4 regions of the Enterobacter sp. MGH 24 genome follow, and region 2 is predicted to be linked to each of the others. Evidence: predicted binding sites of a transcription regulator. Region 2 holds the regulator's gene; each other region holds the start of a gene.
What was found. Region 2 encodes PurR, which represses purine synthesis genes. Its sites were predicted from a motif close to CANGCAAACGTTTGCNTG; they were not measured.
Positions count from the first base shown of each region.

Region 1 (3,908 bases), 1.1 Mb from region 2:
CGGTACGCGATATCACGCTGACCAGCACCTGCGAACACCATTTTGTGACCATCGACGGTAAAGCGACCGTGGCGTATATCCCAAAAGACACGGTGATTGGCCTGTCGAAGATCAACCGCATCGTGCAGTTCTTTGCCCAGCGTCCGCAGGTTCAGGAGCGTCTGACGCAGCAGATCCTGACCGCGCTGCAAACGCTGCTGGGCACCAATAACGTGGCCGTCTCTATCGACGCGGTTCACTACTGCGTGAAGGCGCGCGGCGTGCGTGATGCAACCAGTGCGACCACAACAACCTCGCTGGGCGGCCTGTTTAAATCGAGCCAGAATACCCGCCAGGAGTTCCTGCGCGCGGTACGTCACCACAACTAAGTCTTACAGGGCAGGAACCATGGAGCGAAACGTCACGCTCGATTTTGTTCGCGGCGTCGCCATTCTCGGTATCCTGCTGCTCAATATCAGCGCCTTCGGCTTGCCGAAGGCGGCTTATCTCAATCCTGCCTGGTATGGCGACATCACGCGCAGTGATGCCTGGACCTGGGCTGTCCTCGACCTCTTCGCGCAGGTTAAATTCCTCACGCTGTTTGCCCTGCTGTTTGGCGCTGGTCTGCAACTGCTCCTCAAACGCGGTACGCGCTGGATCCAGTCGCGCCTGACGCTGCTGGTGCTTCTCGGCTTTATCCACGGCCTGTTCTTCTGGGACGGCGATATTCTTCTCGCGTATGGGTTAGTCGGGCTCATCTGCTGGCGTCTGATTCGCGATGCGCACAGCGTAAAAAGCCTGTTTAACACCGGCGTGATGCTCTATGTCATGGGGCTTGGGGTACTGCTGCTGCTGGGGACGATCTCCGGCGAGGCGACAAACCGTGCCTGGATCCCGGATGCTGCTAACCTGCAGTACGAACAGTACTGGAAGCTGAAGGGCGGCACGGAAGCGATAAGCAACCGCGCGGATATGCTGGGGGATAACCTCCTTGCGCTGGGGGCGCAATACGGCTGGCAGCTGGCGGGCATGATGCTGATGGGCGCGTCACTGATGCGCACCGGCTGGCTGAAAGGGGAGTTCAGCCTGCGTCACTATCGGCGAACGGGCATCGGGCTGGTGCTGCTCGGCGTGCTGATTAACCTCCCGGCGGTCATTGCACAATGGCACATCCACTGGGATTACCGCTGGTGCGCGTTCCTGCTTCAGGTGCCGCGCGAACTGAGCGCGCCGTTCCAGACCATCGGCTATGCGGCGCTGATCTATGGCTTCTGGCCAACGCTTTCCCGCCTGTGGATCGTCAGCGCTATCGCCTGCGTGGGCCGCATGGCGTTGAGCAATTACCTTCTGCAAACGCTGATCTGCACCACGCTTTTCTATCGCTTTGGCCTGTTTATGAAATTCGACCGCCTCACGCTGCTGGCGTTTGTTATCCCGGTCTGGGTAGTAAACCTGGCATTTTCTGTTCTCTGGCTACGCTATTTCCGCCAGGGACCGCTGGAGTGGGTGTGGCGTCAGTTAACCGCACATGCTTCAGGGATATCATTGAAAAATACATCCAGATAACGATCTGGATCACAATCATTAACAAAACGGATGTAAGCGTTTTCATGAGTGTGAGCTTCTTCACGTAGTCCCCTTCCTCTCGCTGCCAAAATAGCCACCTTGCTAAACACAGGGGGTGTCTGTGAGTTGCTGCAATCCTTTGAAGGATGGTGAATATGATCACCATTCGTGACGTCGCCCGTCAGGCGGGCGTTTCTGTGGCTACCGTCTCACGCGTGCTGAATAACAGCGCGCTGGTCAGCCCTGAAACCCGTGAAACCGTAATGAAAGCCGTGACCCAGCTCGGGTACCGGCCAAATGCCAATGCCCAGGCGCTTGCGACGCAGGTCAGCGACACCATCGGCGTGGTGGTGATGGATGTATCGGATGCCTTTTTCGGCGCGCTGGTCAAAGCGGTCGACGTGGTCGCCCAGCAGCATCAGAAATATGTCCTGATCGGCAACAGCTATCATGAGTCGGAAAAAGAGCGCCATGCCATCGAAGTGCTGATCCGCCAGCGTTGTAACGCCTTGATTGTCCACTCAAAAGCTTTGAGTGATGAAGAGCTAACCGGTTTTATGGATCAGATCCCGGGCATGGTGCTGATCAACCGCATCGTTCCCGGCTATGCCCATCGCTGCGTCGGGCTGGATAACGTCAGCGGTGCCATGATGGCCACGAAGATGCTCATCAACAACGGGCATCAGCGGATCGGCTATCTGGCCTCCAGCCATCATATTGAAGATGACGACATGCGGCGCGAGGGGTGGCAAAACGCCCTGAAAGAGCACGGCATTACGCCGTCAGAAAGCTGGACTGGCACCGGTACGCCGGACATGCAGGGCGGCGAGGCGGCAATGGTCGAGCTGCTGGGCCGCAACCTGCAGCTTTCTGCGGTGTTTGCCTATAACGACAGCATGGCGGCAGGGGCCCTGACGGCGCTGAAAGATAATGGCATTGCGGTGCCACAGCATTTATCACTCATTGGCTTTGATGATATTCCGATTGCCCGTTACACCGACCCGCAGCTGACAACGGTGCGCTACCCCATTGCCTCTATGGCGAAACTGGCGACTGAGCTGGCGTTACAGGGGGCGGCAGGGCTGCTGGATCCGGGCGCAACGCACTGTTTCATGCCGACTTTAGTGCGCCGGCACTCCGTCGCGGCCAGGCAAATTGTGGTTCCGATCACTAACTGATTACATCAGGTGATGTAACCGTTTTCAATCTGTGAGTAAATTCACAGTATCTTAACAAGGCGCTGACTATGATGTCAGCGTTTTAGGAGCTGAAACGCTATGTAACGGTGATTATTCACTTTCACTATAGCCAATGTGCCGCAAACAACGAATAAAACGCATTTCTGGAGCGTTACCGAACACGGAAGATAGAAATTTTATAAGTGAACTTCGGCTGTCAGTAACGTTTTATTAACACCTGCCCGCCGATCGTTATTCACAAGAACTACCCTGCATAAAAAAAACCGGAGATACCATGAATAAGAAGGTGTTGACCCTGTCTGCTGTAATGGCAAGCATGCTTTTTGGTGCAGCAGCGCACGCTGCGGATACCCGTATTGGTGTGACCATCTATAAATACGACGACAACTTCATGTCTGTTGTGCGTAAAGCAATTGAGAAAGATGCGAAAGCAGCGCCAGACGTTCAGCTGCTGATGAACGACTCCCAGAACGACCAGTCCAAACAGAACGACCAGATCGACGTTCTGCTGGCGAAAGGCGTGAAAGCCCTGGCCATCAACCTGGTTGACCCGGCTGCTGCAGGCACGGTTATTGAAAAAGCGCGCGGCCAGAACGTGCCAATCGTCTTCTTCAACAAAGAACCTTCCCGTAAGGCGCTGGATAGCTACGACAAAGCGTATTACGTCGGTACCGACTCCAAAGAGTCCGGTATTATTCAGGGCGATCTGATCGCCAAACACTGGGCGGCGAACCCGAGCTGGGACCTGAACAAAGACGGTCAGATTCAGTTCGTACTGCTGAAAGGCGAACCCGGCCACCCGGATGCTGAAGCCCGTACCACTTACGTTATCAAAGAGCTGAACGACAAGGGTCTGAAAACCCAGCAGCTGGCGTTAGATACCGCGATGTGGGATACCGCTCAGGCGAAAGATAAGATGGACGCGTGGCTGTCCGGCCCTAACGCGAACAAAATCGAAGTGGTTATCGCCAACAACGATGCGATGGCAATGGGTGCGGTAGAAGCGCTGAAAGCGCACAACAAATCCTCCATTCCTGTGTTCGGTGTAGATGCGTTGCCAGAAGCGCTGGCGCTGGTTAAATCTGGTGCGATGGCCGGTACCGTTCTGAACGATGCCAACAACCAGGCGAAAGCGACCTTCGATCTGGCGAAAAACCTGGCCGA
Region 1 covers NZ_KI535657.1:4,560,348-4,564,255, reverse strand. The annotation lists gene folE (GTP cyclohydrolase I FolE) at 1-368, shown strand, start outside; gene yeiB (DUF418 domain-containing protein YeiB) at 388-1,545, shown strand; gene galS (HTH-type transcriptional regulator GalS) at 1,701-2,723, shown strand; gene mglB (galactose/glucose ABC transporter substrate-binding protein MglB) at 3,019-3,908, shown strand, end outside.
Region 1: galS (HTH-type transcriptional regulator GalS) is a predicted target of PurR. The motif match lies at 1,575-1,592, and genes of this name have one in related genera.

Region 2 (3,908 bases):
GCACGCTTAAGCCGCCGAGCCAGACTAAAAAACCGTTCCTGGGTTGCATTATTTTATTCTCCTGAGGAGGCAGGTATACATTGGCGCTGAGTGTAGGGAGTGCAAAGCCGCTTGTGAAACGCTAATATTTGGCGGGTGCATTCAAATTTTTTGCAGGCAGAAAATGTGGTCAGATTATTCTCTTGAAGTGGTCGATGCTGTCGCGCGTAACGGCAGCTTTAGTGGTGCAGCGCAGGAGCTGCACCGCGTCCCTTCGGCAATCAGCTACACGGTGCGTCAGCTGGAGGAGTGGCTGGCGGTTCCGCTGTTTGAACGGCGGCATCGTGATGTGGAATTAACGCCCGCAGGCGCGTGGTTTTTGAAGGAAGGGCGTTCTGTTATCAAAAAAATGCAGATCACCCGCGAACAGTGTCAGCAGATCGCTAACGGCTGGCGGGGACATCTTTCCATCGCGGTGGATAACATCGTTAAGCCGGAACGCACCCGGCAGATGATCGTCGACTTCTATCGTCATTTCTCTGACGTCGAACTGCGGGTTTCGCAGGAGGTGTTCAACGGCGTCTGGGATGCGCTGGCGGACGGCAGGGCAGAGATGGCGATCGGGGCCACGCAGGCGATCCCGGTCGGGGGACGTTACGCCTTTCGCGATATGGGAATGCTGAGCTGGAAGTGCGTGGTGGCAAGCGATCATCCGCTGGCGGCGATGGAAGGGCCGCTGAGCGATGACACGCTGCGCAACTGGCCGTCGCTGGTGCTGGAGGATACGTCCCGTTCATTGCCCAAGCGTATCACCTGGCTTCTGGACAACCAGCGGCGGGTGGTGGCCCCTGACTGGGAATCGTCGGCAACGTGCCTCAGTGCCGGGCTGTGCGTCGCGATGGTGCCCGTTCATTTTGCGCGTCCGCGCATCGATACCGGAGAATGGGTTGAACTGACGCTGGATAATCCGTTCCCGGATGCGGCCTGCTGCCTCACCTGGCAGCAAAATGATGTCTCGCCTGCGATGGCCTGGCTGCTGGATTATCTGGGAGACAGCGAAACGCTGAACCGGGAATGGTTACGGGGGCCAGCATAGCTGGCCCCCGTAAAGCGATTAACGACGGTAGTCGCGGAACGGACCATCCGCAACGGAACGGCGTTCGATAAGACGCGGGTGAACTTCAATGGACTGCGACTCTTCACGCTTGTTGACGATCCTGTCCATCAGCATATTGAAGGCCGTTTCGCCCAGCGAATCTTTCGGCTGGTGAATGGTGGTCAATGCTGGCGTGAAGAAACGCGCGTTACGCACGTTGTCATACCCGATCACGGAAATATCCTGCGGGACGCGCAGGCCCAGCTCGTCGGCGGCGCAGAGCGCGCCCATTGCCATGATGTCACCTCCGCAGAACACGGCGGTTGGACGGTGCGGCTGGGAGACAATCTGCTGCATCGCGCGGTATCCCGACTCCGGCTCAAAGTCGCCCTGCACAATCCAGTTTTCCGGCACGTTGATCAGCGCTTCTTCCATCGCTTTCATAAAACCAGCCAGACGGCCCGCGCCGGTGTTGCGCTCCAGCGGACCGGGGATCACGCCAATCTCTCGGTGACCGCGTTCGATCAGATAACGACCGGCCATATAGCCGCCTTCAAAGGCGTTGTCGATAACTGAATCGGTGAAGTCAGCGCGTGCTTCGCCCCAGTCCATCACTACCATCGGAATATGGCGATACTCTTCCAGCATGGACAGCACGGACTCCGGATACTCGGAACACATTACCAGCAGGCCATCAACGCGCTTTTGCGCCATCATTGACAGGTAGGCGCGCTGTTTTTCAATGCTGTTCCACGCGTTGCCCAGAATCAGGGTATAGCCTTTCTGGAAGCAGTTTTTCTCAACCGCTTCAATGATCTCGGCAAAATAGGCCGCTTCACTGCTGGTCGCCAGCAATCCAATGGACTTGGTGTGATTAACCTTGAGGCTACGCGCAACCGCACTTGGCGAATAGTGCAGCTCTTTGATTGCTGCCCAGACGGCATTGCGCGTCTCTTCCGCCACAAAGCGGGTTTTGTTAATTACATGTGATACGGTTGTAGTGGAAACGTTTGCGCGTTTTGCTACGTCTTTAATTGTTGCCATTAAATGTCACTCCAGACCATATCCTAAGCTCCTGAAAAACCTGAAGGTAAACGTTTGCCTTCTCTCACCCTTATCTCGCAATCTTGAATTGCGGCACGCCGGGAAAACGACACGGGACGTCAGGAGGGGGTCAATGGCCGGTACGCTAATAAATTTAGCGTGGAATTTTGTCCTATCTTGATGAAAAGGGGAAGAGGTAAAGTGGTTATCAGTATAAATCCAGGAAGATTTTTGATGTAATCTGTGCAAAAATGAGCAAGCTCACTTTTCGTGGGGGGATTAAAAGGAGAAAAATTGATGAGTACCGATCTGAAGTTTTCGTTGTTCACCACCATTGTTGTGCTGGCTCTGATTGTCGCGGCCGGTCTGACGGCTGCGCTGCACTGATTTACGCGGAGGGAGAGCCTTCTCCCCCCCGACTCCCCCGGATTGTTACTTCTCTGGCAAAAATCTTTTGCCATTTTGTTAACTTCTCATTTTTTGTGATTGATGTCATGCTTTCCACTTCTTTGTTCTGTGTCACCACATGACACGGCATCCGGAGTTGACGCATGAAAATCAATTTTCCCCTGCTGGCCCTGGCGATTGGCGCTTTTGGGATTGGCACCACTGAATTCTCCCCGATGGGGTTACTGCCTGTTATAGCCCGGGGCGTAGATGTCTCTATCCCTGCGGCAGGGATGTTAATTAGCGCCTATGCTATCGGCGTGATGGTCGGGGCGCCGCTGATGACGCTTCTGCTTTCGCACCGCGCGCGACGCAGTGCGCTGATTTTCCTGATGGCGATCTTCACCCTGGGCAACGTGCTTTCGGCCATTGCGCCGGACTACACCACATTGATGCTGTCCCGTATTCTGACCAGCCTTAACCACGGCGCGTTCTTTGGGCTGGGGTCGGTCGTGGCTGCCAGCGTGGTGCCAAAACATAAGCAGGCGAGCGCCGTGGCAACCATGTTTATGGGGCTAACGATTGCCAACATCGGCGGGGTCCCTGCGGCAACCTGGCTGGGAGAAGCGATCGGGTGGCGTATGTCCTTCCTGGCGACCGCCGGGCTGGGCGTGATTGCGATGGTAGCGCTGTTCTTCTCTCTGCCGAAAGGCAGCGCCGGAGAACGTCCGGAAGTGCGTAAAGAGCTGGCGGTGCTGATGCGCCCGCAGGTGCTTTCCGCGCTGCTTACCACCGTTCTCGGGGCAGGGGCGATGTTTACTCTCTACACCTACATTTCACCGGTATTGCATGACATCACCCACGCAACGCCTCTCTTTGTGACCGCGATGCTGGTGCTGATTGGCGTGGGCTTCTCGATTGGCAACTATCTCGGCGGGAAATTTGCCGACCGTTCCGTGAGCGGGACGCTGAAGGGCTTCTTAACCCTGCTGATTGTCATCATGGTTGCCATTCCGTGGCTGGCGCGTAATGAGTTCGGGGCCGCGATTGCGATGGTCGTCTGGGGTGCCGCGACCTTTGCCGTGGTGCCGCCATTGCAGATGCGCGTGATGCGCGTCGCGCATGAAGCGCCGGGACTTTCATCTTCCGTGAATATCGGTGCGTTTAACCTGGGTAATGCCCTGGGCGCCGCGGCCGGTGGGGCCGTGATTTCCGGTGGTCTGGGATACAGCTTTGTGCCGGTGATGGGGGCGATTATTGCCGCGCTCGGCCTGCTGCTGGTGATGATGTCGGGTCGTAAACAGCCTGAAGCAGCCTGCGCTGCGGAATAAACCAAAAACGCAGAAGGGCGAACCCTTCTGCGTGTCTCTTACGCGGCGAAGTTCTTCGCGACAAAGTCCCA
Region 2 covers NZ_KI535657.1:3,422,941-3,426,848, forward strand. The annotation lists gene punC (purine nucleoside transporter PunC) at 1-49, opposite strand, end outside; gene punR (DNA-binding transcriptional activator PunR) at 164-1,075, shown strand; gene purR (HTH-type transcriptional repressor PurR) at 1,094-2,119, opposite strand; gene L370_RS23475 (cytochrome bd-I oxidase subunit CydH) at 2,417-2,506, shown strand; gene L370_RS05820 (MFS transporter) at 2,671-3,837, shown strand; gene sodB (superoxide dismutase [Fe]) at 3,876-3,908, opposite strand, start outside.

Region 3 (3,908 bases), 3.2 Mb from region 2:
CGGGAAAATATGGATGCGGAGGAGGTGGCGAAGTATCCGCTTTCCGGCGCTATCTTCACCCTGCCCGTTAACGTGGCAGGGATGAAGAAAAGCTGCTTTATCGAACGTTAAGCCGGGTCAACCGGGACCACGTTCTCGCTCGGATAGCAGCCCAGCACCTTCATGGAACGGGTGATCTCGCCCAGTTCGCGCAGGGCCTTCTGCATGGAAGCAGACTCGAGGTTGGCCTGGATATCGAGGTAGAACATCTCTTCCCACGGGTTGCCGTGGATTGGGCGTGATTCCAGCCTGGTCATGATCAGATTGTGGTTACGCAGCACCAGCAGGGCTTCAACCAGCGCACCGGCCTGTTGGCCGGTGGCCATCAGCAGCGTGGTTTTGGCTGGCACCTGGTCTGACACATTGATTGCCTTGCGGGCCAGCACGACGAAGCGGGTAATGTTTTGCGTCTGGTTTGCCAGATTGCGTTCCAGCACCTGTAAACCATACAGCGCGCCACCCGCTTCACTGCCGAGCGCAGCGACGGTTGGGGAGTTAGCCTGCGCCACTTTTTCCATCGCCGCCGAGGTGCTTTCGGTGTACTCAATTTTCCAGTTCGGATAGCGGTTCAGGAACTGGCTGCACTGCTGGAACGGTTGGGGATGACTGTAGACCGTCTCGATCTTGCTCAGGTCGGTGGAGCCGGAGACCAGCACGCAGTGATCGATAGGGATCGTCAGCTCGCCAACCAGCGACAGGCTGGTGTGCTGCAGCAAATCGTAGACGTCGTTGATGGCGCCGGAGCTGGTGTTCTCAATCGGCACCACGGCGTAATCCGCCTGGCCGGTCTCAACCTGATTAAATATGTCGGCAAACTTCGCGCAGCCGCTTTCGATAAACTCTTCAAAATGGCGTGCGGCATACTGACGTGCGGCCAGGTGAGAATAAGAGCCCTTCGGCCCGAGGAAGGCGATACGCGCAGAGTGCGGATTGGTTTTATTCAGATGCTGCTGGAGTAACGCTTGCTGGGTGAGGACGGAGTCTTCGATGATGAGCTGGAACAACCGGGTGATGTAGTGGGCATCGAGGTGATGCGCTTTACCGAGCTGGATCAGACGCTCCAGTAAATCGCGCTCGCGGTCGATATCGCGGACCGGGCGATGGGAGTCCAGCTTGGCTTTGCCCACTTCGACGGCGAGCGCGCGGCGTTCGGCCAGCAGCGCCAGTAATTTCTCGTCCAGCGCGCTGATTTTTACGCGCAGATCCAGTAACGGGTTTTCCGGTGTCATAGTGTTGCCTGTCTCATTTTATCGTTATCAATAAAAAAGGCCTCCCGCTGTGGGAGGCCTTGTTGTTCGTCTTCGCATTCTTTATCACACGACGAAACGCCTCCCAGTCAGGGGAAGGTAAAAAAGAATGCGAAGAAGAACGGCGTAAGTTTCATAAAGTCATCCTGTGATTGATACCGTTAAAGTACCCGTACTGTTTTCACCCTGTCAATAAAAAACAAAAAACGCGCCCGAAGGCGCGTTGGCGGTACACTCAATTTAAAGGATTACTCTTCTTCAACTTCTTCCGCGAAGCTGGCGTCTTTCACCGATGTTGCGGCGCGACGGGCTTCACCTTTGTGTTGCACTTTATTGAGCTGCCGTTCCAGCTTGTTGATCAAATCGTTAATAGCGGTGTACATATCCTCGTGTTTTGCGCTGGCGACCAGATGGCCGTTTGGAGTATTGATAGTTGCGTCAGCGATGAAACCCTGCGGCTCCTTGGACAGGATGATATGTGGATTAATCAAATGAGTTTGCCATTTATCCAGTTTGGCGAGACGGTCTGCGACGTGCTGGCGGATTGCCGGAGTAATTTCCATTTGTTTACTGGTAATGTTCATTGTCATAAATTTTACCTCTTGTCTTTCCGTCTTGGTGATTCCAGCATACCCGACCCAATGTCAAAATGTGTGATTTAGATCACGTTATTTTGTCGGTTTTTGTCAGGGAATCTTTTTTGTGAGGCAGGGCAGGAAGAGGCGAGATTTACCTTGTCGAAGGCAAAAATTGGGGCCATAGTTGACTGGATGTGTTGAGGCTAACGCGCTTCGGCGACGCGCTAAAATGAATAAAAAAACGGCAGCCTTTGGGCTGCCGTTTTGCATTGAGGCAAGATCAGGTGTTGCTGCTGTTCGCGGCGATGATTTTCGCCACTTTTTCCGCCTGAGCGGTCATCTGCATCTGACGGTAAGCATTTTCCATCAGCTTCAGGCCGTCGCGCGTTGCCTGAGTATCCGGATAATCACGCAGCATACCTTCTACGCGGTTAACCACGGCAACCCATGCGCCACGGCGGGTATAGTATTCCGCCACGGAGTATTCATATTTCGCCAGACGATCTTTCAGGAACACCAGACGCTTGGTGGCGTCGGTCACGTACTGGCTGTTCGGATAGCCGCGCACCAGCTTGGAGAAGTCATTGAAGGCATCACGCGCATGCTGCGGGTCACGGTCGGAACGATCCACGCCGAAGAAGCCCTGCAGCGCACTGTCGTCCAGCGCCATGTTGGTGAGGCCGCGCATGTACATCACATAGTCGATGTTAGGATGAGTCGGGTTCAGACGCATGAAACGATCGATGGTTGCCTGAGCCAGCGGCAGATCGGCATTTTTATAGTATGCATAGATGAGATCTAACTGTACCTGCTGCGAATACGGACCAAATGGATAGCGATTATCCAACGCTTCCAGTTGCGTTATCGCCTGTTTCCAGTTACCGTCCTGCAACTTTTGTTGTGCAGTCGCATAGATTTCATTCGGCGGATTGTCAGGGACCTGTTCATTTGAACCGGAGCAGCCCACCAAAGCCAGGCTCAACGTGGCCGCTGCCACCAGATATTTCATGCGCGTCATGACGTTTTGACTTTCCTCAAATGTTTGTCCGGGAGAAACTCTGTTCCTGCTCCCGATTAAGACCAGCTACAATAGCACACTATATTAAACGGCAAAGCCGTAAAACCCAACGTTAAACGAAGAAGCAGTTTATGGCACAACGAGTAGAACTCACCGCAACAGTCTCCGAAAATCAGCTCGGTCAACGCTTAGATCAGGCTTTGGCCGAATTGTTCCCTGATTATTCGCGTTCACGCATAAAAGAATGGATCCTTGACCAGCGCGTGCTGGTAAACGGCAAGATCTGGGACAAACCAAAAGAGAAAGTGTTAGGTGGGGAAGCTGTCGCCATCAATGCTGAAATCGAAGAGGAAATCCGCTTCGAGCCGCAGGATATCCCACTGGACATCGTGTATGAAGATGATGACATTCTGGTGATCAACAAGCCGCGCGACCTGGTTGTTCATCCGGGCGCGGGGAACCCTGACGGTACGGTACTTAACGCACTTCTCCATTACTATCCGCCGATCGTAGATGTCCCGCGCGCGGGCATCGTGCACCGTCTGGATAAAGACACCACTGGCTTGATGGTGGTGGCGAAGACCGTTCCTGCTCAGACTCGACTGGTGGAGTCGCTGCAGCTGCGCGAAATCACCCGCGAGTATGAAGCGGTAGCCATTGGGCATATGACCTCTGGCGGAACGGTGGAAGAACCAATCAGCCGTCACCCAACCAAACGTACCCATATGTCGGTGCATCCGATGGGTAAACCGGCGGTGACGCACTATCGCATTATGGAACACTTCCGTATTCATACGCGTCTGCGTCTGCGTCTGGAAACCGGGCGTACGCACCAGATCCGCGTGCATATGGCCCACATCACCCATCCGCTGGTGGGGGATCAGGTCTACGGTGGTCGTCCGCGTCCGCCTAAAGGCGCATCGGATGAATTCATCAGCGTATTGCGTAAATTCGATCGTCAGGCGCTGCACGCGACCATGCTGCGTCTTTATCACCCTATCACCGGTATTCAGATGGAGTGGCATG
Region 3 covers NZ_KI535657.1:230,727-234,634, reverse strand. The annotation lists gene L370_RS20660 (SMP-30/gluconolactonase/LRE family protein) at 1-111, shown strand, start outside; gene pheA (bifunctional chorismate mutase/prephenate dehydratase) at 108-1,268, opposite strand; Phe leader region at 1,299-1,424, opposite strand; gene pheL (pheA operon leader peptide PheL) at 1,376-1,423, opposite strand; gene raiA (ribosome-associated translation inhibitor RaiA) at 1,535-1,876, opposite strand; gene bamD (outer membrane protein assembly factor BamD) at 2,145-2,882, opposite strand; gene rluD (23S rRNA pseudouridine(1911/1915/1917) synthase RluD) at 3,014-3,908, shown strand, end outside.
Region 3: raiA (ribosome-associated translation inhibitor RaiA) is a predicted target of PurR. The motif match lies at 1,974-1,991, and genes of this name have one in related genera.

Region 4 (3,908 bases), 350 kb from region 2:
GCAGCAGGTTGTGTGAGCTGGAGCCTTTCTGGAAAGCTACTTTATGCCCTTTGAGATCGGCGACGCTTTTAATGTCGCTGTTTTCAGGCACCAGAATCACTTCGGCCTTCGGTTTGGGCGGCTCAACGCCAACATAGACGAGGTCCGCTCCCGCCGCCTGGGCGAATATAGGCGGAATATCACCCGTGCTGCCGAGATCGATACTGCCAACGTTCAGGGCTTCGAGCATCTGCGGGCCAGCCGGGAACTCCACCCAGGAAAATTTGGTGTCCGGGAAGCGTTTTTCCAGAAGCTGGTGGCTTTTCGCCAGCACCATGCTGACGCTGCCTTTCTGGTAGCCAATGCGTAAACGTTCCGGAGCCGTTTCTGCGGCATGGGCCAGCGAGGTAAGCGCCATCAGACCTGCCAGGCCGATGCGGGTTAACGTTTTAAACATGTGCGACTCCTTGAGGCTGACCAAACGCCGGCGCCTGGATATCCCTGCGGTGCAGAGCATGCCAGAAGGTTTCCAGGGCAGTATCGAGGCGGGTTTGCAGGTTCGGCGTAAAGTGAGGCTTGTGCTGATAATCGATAACCTGGGAGTCATCTGCGAAAACGCCGTGGAGGATCTCCTGCGCTTTCAGCGCGTTCAGCACCGGCTTCAGGGCATAATCCACGGCCAGTAAATGGGCAACCGTACCGCCCGTTGCCAGCGGCAGCACGACTTTGCCGTCCAGGGCGCGTTCCGGAAGCAGATCGAGCAGGGTTTTCAGCGCCCCGGAAAAAGAGGCTTTATAAATGGGCGTTGCCACAATTAAGCCGTCAGCGCCGTTAAGCTGCTCGATGAGCGTTTTCAGCGCAGGGCTGTCGAAACGGGCATAGAGCAGATCTTCAGGTTCGAAGTTATGCAGGTTCCAGTGGCACACTTCCACATCCAGGGCATTGAGTTTTTCGCGGGCATATTCCAGCAGGGCGCTGGAGCGCGAAGGGAATCGTGGACTTCCGGCCAGGGTAATGACGCGCATACTTCCTCCTTATAACCAATTGTTTGCTTTTATCTAACATTCATAACAATTTTCAGGAGTGTGACACCGCGCGGTTATTCCACTAAATGATTTATCTGCAATTAAAATGCGAAAAAGTGCATAAGAAATACACGGGAAGGTAAACGATTGCGTTTTGCGCTGATTTTTTGCCGCAGGTCAATTCCCTTTCTCGCGTGGATCGCCCATAATCCCCTCCCGGTTTGCACACCGGGAATCCAGGAGAGTTCATGTACTACCCCTTCGTTCGTAAAGCCCTTTTCCAGCTCGACCCTGAGCGCGCTCATGAATTTACATTTCAGCAATTACGTCGTATTACCGGAACGCCTCTGGCCGCTCTGGTGCGTCAGAATGTGCCGGAAAAACCTGTGCAGTGCATGGGTCTGACCTTTAAAAATCCGCTGGGTCTGGCGGCGGGTCTGGACAAAAATGGCGAGTGCATTGATGCCCTGGGCGCGATGGGCTTTGGCTCCATTGAAATCGGTACCGTCACGCCGCGCCCGCAGCCGGGAAATGACAAGCCGCGCCTGTTCCGCCTGGTCGAAGCCGAAGGGCTGATCAACCGCATGGGCTTTAATAACCTCGGTGTTGATCACCTTGTTGAGAACGTAAAAAAAGCCCATTTCGACGGGATATTAGGCATGAATATCGGCAAAAATAAAGACACGCCGGTCGAGCAGGGTAAAGATGACTATCTGATTTGTATGGAAAAAGTCTACGCCTATGCCGGTTATATTGCGGTGAATATTTCTTCACCCAATACCCCGGGGCTGCGTTCCTTACAATATGGCGAAGCGCTGGACGATCTTCTGAGCGCCATTAAAAATAAGCAAAATGAACTCCAGACGATCCACCATAAATATGTTCCGGTCGCGGTTAAGATCGCCCCGGATCTTTCTGCCGAAGAATTGATCCAGGTTGCCGACAGTTTGGTTCGCCATAATATTGATGGTGTGATTGCAACCAATACCACCCTCGATCGTTCCCTCGTGCAGGGAATGAAAAACTGTGACGAAGCGGGTGGGTTAAGTGGACGTCCGGTACAATTAAAAAGCACCGAAATTATTCGCGCCCTGTCTGCGGAATTAAAAGGACGTCTGCCGATTATTGGCGTCGGCGGCATTGACTCAGTGATTGCTGCACGCGAGAAGATGGCGGCGGGTGCGTCACTGGTGCAAATCTATTCCGGCTTTATTTTTAAAGGACCGCCGCTGATTAAAGAAATCGTTACTCATATCTAATCTTTTCTCCTAATCAGACAACCAGGGCTTTATTTCCAGCCCTGGTTGTTTTATATTCCGTCACTGTTGCTTATTTAGTCATTATAGTCTTTTATTAATGGTGTTATAAACGAAGCGGCGATCAGGACATTTTTAGTACAGGACGTTTGGGGACGGGAGAGACACATGCGAATTAAACCTGACGATAACTGGCGCTGGTATTTTTGCGACGAGCATGACCGAATGATGCTCGATTTAGCCAATGGCATGTTGTTTCGTTCTCGTTTTGCCCGCCGAATGTTAACCCCGGACGCGTTTTCCCCGTCGGGCTTTTGCGTTGACGATGCGGCGCTTTATTTCTCTTTTGAAGAAAAATGCCGCGATCTGGTGCTTTCTAAAGAGCAGCGTGCCGAGCTGGTATTAAATGCGCTGGTGGCTATCCGCTTCCTGAAACCGCAAATGCCAAAAAGCTGGCATTTTCTCGCGCACGGTTTGAGCTGGACCCCGGCAACGGGTGACGCTGCCAGCGTCAATCTGAGCGATACCGCAGAAGAGGTGAGCCTGCTTGTGGTTGAGCCTGGCGAAAATGCTGCGCTCTGCCTGCTGGCGCAGCCCGGCGTAACCATTGCCGGGCGGACGATGCAGCTTGGCGATGCCATTAAAGTGATGAACGACAGGCTGAAGCCGCAGCTGCGTGTAGATTCCTTCAGCCTTGAACAGGCGGTTTAAGCTTCCAGCTGTACGGACGTTTTCGGTATGCAGCTACAGCACAGAATTGTGCCGTCATTTCCAATTGCCGATTTTTTCAGCGCACTGACCTCGCCATCCACCAGCTTGATGCGGCAGCATCCGCAAATGCCTGCGCGACAGGAATAGGGTACGCGAATACCTGCCTGCTCCAGTTGCTCAAGCAATACCTGCTGGTTATTGCCGCGGATGACGTTGCCCTGCCAGTGAATATCTACCGCCGAGGCAACGTTCGTCACAACGTCGACCATTTCTTCTTCCTGACCTGAGCCGTACACTCTTGCAGGCCCGCGGGCAAGGATCTCTACCTCATCACCGACGCGGATTGCGCCGCTGGAGCGCGGGATCAGGTTCTGGCCGAAATCCACATCGCCGTTGTCCTGCGCGGTGCGGAACGACTGCAGCGTCTTCAGCGGTTCGCCGGAAGGGTGCTTCTGGCCTTTCTCAGGGCTCACCGTGGTGAAAATACAGCGACTGCATGGCTTCACCACGTCGAAAATCACGCTACCGATGCGGATCACTTTCCAGGTGTCTTCGTCCCAGGCGTCGGCACCCGTGACCACCAGGTTCGGACGAAACTGTTCCATCTGGACGCTGGCTTTGCAGCGGCGCTGTAAATCACGCAGCGAGGCTTCGTTAGTCAGCAGAAACGGGAAGCCATCGGCGAAGGAGAGGGGAACGGCGTCATGGCGCTTCACGCGACGCGTCGGTTCAGGCCCAACCCAGCGCAGCTGCACGTCGCGGGAGAAGAAACCGCTCAACCAGCGGTTAATTTCATCCGGGGCGATGCGCGCGGTAAAATGATTGCCCCACACTTCCGTTGGCGCATCGACAGGCGCAAAATCAGCAAAGCGGATAATCGCGCTGGAGCCGTCCGGCGCGGTCAGATGCAACCCGTCATGAAGCGGGGAAGGGGTAA
Region 4 covers NZ_KI535657.1:3,075,406-3,079,313, forward strand. The annotation lists gene L370_RS07540 (sulfonate ABC transporter substrate-binding protein) at 1-436, opposite strand, end outside; gene ssuE (NADPH-dependent FMN reductase) at 429-1,004, opposite strand; gene pyrD (quinone-dependent dihydroorotate dehydrogenase) at 1,253-2,263, shown strand; gene zapC (cell division protein ZapC) at 2,429-2,971, shown strand; gene L370_RS07520 (YcbX family protein) at 2,968-3,908, opposite strand, start outside.
Region 4: pyrD (quinone-dependent dihydroorotate dehydrogenase) is a predicted target of PurR. The motif match lies at 1,141-1,158, and genes of this name have one in related genera.